DNA from 2 places in the Bacillus sp. DJP31 genome. Region 2 is predicted to be linked to the other one. Evidence: a T-box and tRNA genes for the amino acid it is inferred to sense, from the RefSeq annotation. Region 2 holds a T-box; the other holds one or more tRNA genes.
The links. A T-box is a leader RNA that pairs with one kind of tRNA and senses whether it is charged. The one in region 2 lies ahead of pheS (phenylalanine--tRNA ligase subunit alpha), so its partner is inferred to be a tRNA-Phe.

Region 1: it has a tRNA-Phe gene. The T-box ahead of pheS (phenylalanine--tRNA ligase subunit alpha) is inferred to sense a tRNA for this amino acid. The anticodon was not compared.

Annotation. Positions count from the first base shown of each region.
Region 1 covers NZ_JBMERO010000016.1:41,928-44,334, reverse strand. Annotated here, with positions in the region: gene ACOI1C_RS14895 (adenylosuccinate synthase) at 1-46, shown strand, start outside; tRNA gene ACOI1C_RS14890 (tRNA-Glu) at 342-416, shown strand; tRNA gene ACOI1C_RS14885 (tRNA-Phe) at 1,001-1,073, shown strand; gene ACOI1C_RS14880 (peptidoglycan DD-metalloendopeptidase family protein) at 1,366-2,407, shown strand, end outside.
Region 2 covers NZ_JBMERO010000002.1:283,807-286,213, reverse strand. Annotated here, with positions in the region: gene ACOI1C_RS03820 (TIGR02206 family membrane protein) at 1-720, shown strand; T-box leader at 784-1,019, shown strand; gene pheS (phenylalanine--tRNA ligase subunit alpha) at 1,068-2,102, shown strand; gene pheT (phenylalanine--tRNA ligase subunit beta) at 2,118-2,407, shown strand, end outside.

The DNA of each region.
Region 1 (2,407 bases), on a different contig from region 2:
TCGCAAACAAACAAACTTAGTCCGCAGTGTATATGGACCTAAATAATTTATATTCCCTTGTTACGAGTACATCTAAGTAACAGGGGATTTTTCTAACGGAAAAAAATTTCTAACTTGATTAAGATCAAAGTGACGGGAATAATGAGATGATGTGCCTATAATGAACGCTGCCAATTGGTTAATATCAATATAAACAATAAAATTTATCTTGAATTTAATTGAAATTACATGGTATTATATTATTTGTTGTTCTTTTGAACAAAAATCTTATACTGAGCAGCCAATTAATAATAGATTCGATGGTTTTTAATCCATTATGGCTCACCATTTTTAAGCATTACGGCCCATTGGTCAAGCGGTTAAGACACCGCCCTTTCACGGCGGTAACACGGGTTCGAATCCCGTATGGGTCACCATTTGTTTTTTTTCGAATAGAATTTACTATACACATATTATGATGAAGCTTTGCCCAGATAAAAAAGTAGTTCACGATATATGACTACATATAAAAAATTATGGCTCGGTAGCTCAGTCGGTAGAGCACGATCGAATAATCTTCATTGAAATCACTTCAGCGTACCAATCGAGCTGCATCTTGCATGATCTTCCTGAGATTGGGACGAAGCTTTGCCCAGATAAGAAAGTAGTTAATAATATATGACTACATATAAAAATTATGGCTCGGTAGCTCAGTCGGTAGAGCACGATCGAATAATCTTCATTGAAATTACTTCAGCGTACCAATCGAGCTGCATCTTGCATGATCTTCCTGAGATTGGGACGAACTTTGCCCAGATAAAAAAGTAGTTCACGATATATGACTACATATAAAAAATTATGGCTCGGTAGCTCAGTCGGTAGAGCACGATCGAATAATCTTCATTGAAATCACTTCAGCGTACCAATCGAGCTGCATCTTGCATGATCTTCCTGAGATTGGGACGAAGCTTTGCCCAGATAAGAAAGTAGTTAATAATATATGACTACATATAAAAATTATGGCTCGGTAGCTCAGTCGGTAGAGCAAAGGACTGAAAATCCTTGTGTCGGCGGTTCGATTCCGTCCCGAGCCATCCCAAAAAGACATGCTGAAGAATGCATGTCTTTTTTCATATAGTCAAATATACTACTTATCGGCAATTATTCCCTAAAATATGACAATAATACTACAATTATATTACATATTTCTGTTTTTTAGCCTATTATCTATCAGTTTATGCTAAAGTTAAAAAAGTGACATATTTGTGAATGGGAATTCACCTTGTCGTAATAATAGTTTACTAGTCTATAAGTACTAATGGAAACTGTTACACTTACAGAAAGGCACTTCGTACTGAAGGATAGCCTTGTTTAGGAGGAAGAACAGTGTTTGATTGGAAAGATAAATTACGTTCACGTTATTACAATGTTTCAGATATGGTGAAACGAACAGCCGTGAGTACTGCTGTGATCACTACTTTGATGATTGGGACTGTATCAGCAGACAGTAGTTTAGGTATTAATACGGTTTATCATGTATATGTTAATGGAGAAAGAATAGGTACGGTCGATAACAAACGGGTAGTGGAAAGTTACATAGAAAACCGTGAAATAACACTCAAAGCTAAAAATCCTACCATTGATTTCGGGTTAGATAATAACGTACAGTTCATTTCTGAGAAGGTTTTTAGACCAAATGTAAATAATCAGCAAGTAATTAAATTGCTAACTGATAATCTACAAATATTAGCAGAGTCATCCTCAATTTTAATAAATGATGAGCCTATTGCATTTCTAGAAAATAAAGAAATGGCTGACGAAGTATTGCGATTGATGAAATTAAAATATATTTCAGAAGAAGCACTCGTACAAATTGAAACTAAAGACCCAAATACAACTTTACCTGTTCTTGAAGAAGGGCAGTCTCGTATATTAGACGTTACATTTAAGGAAAAGGTTTCAATTAATGAACAAAAAATTTCACCCGATAAGATGCTAACTGTGGAAGAGGCTGTTACCTACCTTTCTAAAGGGGCACTTGAGGAGAAGAAGTATCAAGTTCAAGAAGGAGATGTCCTTGGAACAATTGCTAGCAAGCATAATCTTGAGCTAGCTGAGTTACTTGCATTGAATTCAGGACTAACAGATGAATCTTTGATCAAACCAGGTGAAGAAATGAATGTTACAGCCATTAAACCTTATCTACATGTTCTACTTCAAGAAGAAGTATCTAAGCGTGAAAATATATCTTTTACTAGGGAAGTAAAAGAAAATAAAGATTTGCCTAAAGGTGAAAACAAGGTAAAGCAAGAAGGCCAAAATGGTGAAAAACTAGTAAACTACCTTGTTTCTAAAGAAAATGGAAATATCGTAAAGCAAGAAACAACAAAAGAAGAGATAGTTAAAGAACCAGTAATTGAAATCGTAG
Region 2 (2,407 bases):
ATGTCAAGCTTCTTTGCTTCAAAAGCAGTGGATCCGTTTGTCGCATATTCAATCTCACATCTAAGTATGATCCTCCTCTTTGGTTTTTTTGCAGTGTTATTGTTCACGTATCGAAACTCGCTGAAGGTAGAACACCGAAAAAAATGGATTCGAAATACACTAATAGGTCTACTAATTGTAAGTGAGATCTCTTTACAGATTTGGTTTGCCGGGGCAGATATGTGGGATCCTTATGATACTTTACCTCTTCAACTCTGCTCTATTTCTTTAATTCTTAGTATCATCATGCTCATCATGAATAGCTATCGCGTGTTTGAGGTGGCTTACTTCTTCGGGCTCGCAGGAGCTTCACAAGCTTTACTTACACCGGAACTGTTTTTTGACTTTCCGCATTACCGATACTTTCATTTTTTTATTGCCCATATCGCTATTATGCTCTCATGCTTATATATGGTCTGGATTGAAAAATTCTATCCAACGTTTTATTCAATTTGGAAGGCAATCTTTGCACTAAATGTCATCGCATTTTTCGTCTTTTGGGTGAATAAATGGACAGGTGGTAACTACATGTTTTTAGCCAGAAAGCCAACGAATGCTAGTTTACTAGATTTCTTAGGACCTTATCCTTACTACATTCTTACTTTAGAGGCAGTTACAGTGTTTTTGTTTACTTTGTTATATTTGCCATTTTGGCTGATCCAAAAAAGAACAAAAGTCTAAATCGACTTGTTTTTGTCAACACTTTAAGGTAATATCATATAGTATAAAATTACATAATAAATATAAAAAACGTTGATAGAGCCTAGTAGCTTTTTAAATCGCCATTAAGGGAGAAAGTGCCGTAGACTGAAAGCACTTTTATGGTAGACATAAGTGAATTCACCTCTTGAGTTGACACTTGGACCGGTTAAATTCCGTAAAGGTGCTCCGGTGAAGAACCGTTATGACAATGAAGTGACTAAAACAAAACAGTTTTAGTAATTAGGGTGGTACCGCGAAATCAAGTCCTCGTCCCTTTACCAGGGAAGAGGGCTTTTTATTTTGGAAAAAAAGAGGAGGAGTAACACATGCAAGAGCGTTTACAAGAGCTTCAGCAAGAAGCATTGAAGCAAATTCAAGAGACAAATGATCTAAAAGCACTAAACGATATTCGTGTTGGCTTTTTAGGGAAAAAAGGACCTATCACAGAAGTGTTAAAAGGAATGGGTAAGCTTTCAGCTGAAGAACGGCCAGTTATCGGAGAAGTAGCCAATAAAGTTCGGGAAGCGATTACTAATGCCATTGAAGAAATGCAAGCAACTCTTGAAAAAGCTGAAATTGAGAAAAAGCTAGCCTCACAAAAAATCGATGTGACACTTCCAGGAAGACCAGTTCGAAAGGGTAATAGCCACCCCTTAACAGCTATCGTTGAAGAAATAGAGGATCGATTCATTGGTATGGGCTATCAAATTGCAGAAGGTCCAGAAGTAGAAAGTGATTACTATAATTTTGAAGCGTTAAATCTACCTAAAGGTCACCCTGCTCGTGATATGCAGGATTCCTTCTATATTTCAGAGGACACTTTATTACGTACACAAACTTCACCGATTCAGGTTAGAGCAATGGAGAAGCATGCTGGGAAAGGTCCCGTTAAAATCATCTGTCCTGGTAAGGTGTATCGCCGTGACAATGATGATGCCACACATTCACACCAATTTACGCAAATTGAAGGATTAGTCGTGGATGAAAACATTCGAATGAGTGACCTGAAAGGGACGCTAAGTGTGTTTGCACAAAAGATGTTTGGTGCTGACCGTAATATTCGTCTGCGTCCTAGCTTTTTCCCATTCACCGAGCCTTCTGTTGAAATGGATATTTCATGTAAGATATGTAACGGTGAAGGCTGTAATGTGTGTAAGGGAACCGGTTGGATTGAAATTCTAGGTGCGGGTATGGTTCATCCCAATGTGTTGGAGATGGCAGGATTTGATTCTAAGAAGTACACAGGGTTTGCCTTTGGAATGGGACCTGAACGAATTGCGATGTTGAAGTACGGAATTGAAGATATTCGAAATTTCTATATAAACGATCGTCGTTTCATAGAACAGTTCAAACGAGCGTAAGGGGGAGGGAATACAATGTTTGTTTCATACAAATGGTTAAGTGAATATGTAGATTTGTCAGGAGTAACAGCCGAGGAACTCGCAGAATTGATTACAAGAAGCGGGATTGAGGTAGAAGGTGTTGAAGTCCTAAATAAGGGAGTCAGTGGTGTTGTCGTTGGTCATGTTTTAGAGCGTGAACAACATCCGAATGCAGATAAATTGAATAAATGCTTAGTAGATATAGGTTTGGAAGAACCTGTCCAAATTATATGCGGTGCCTCAAATGTAGCTCAGGGACAGAAGGTTGCTGTGGCAACTGTTGG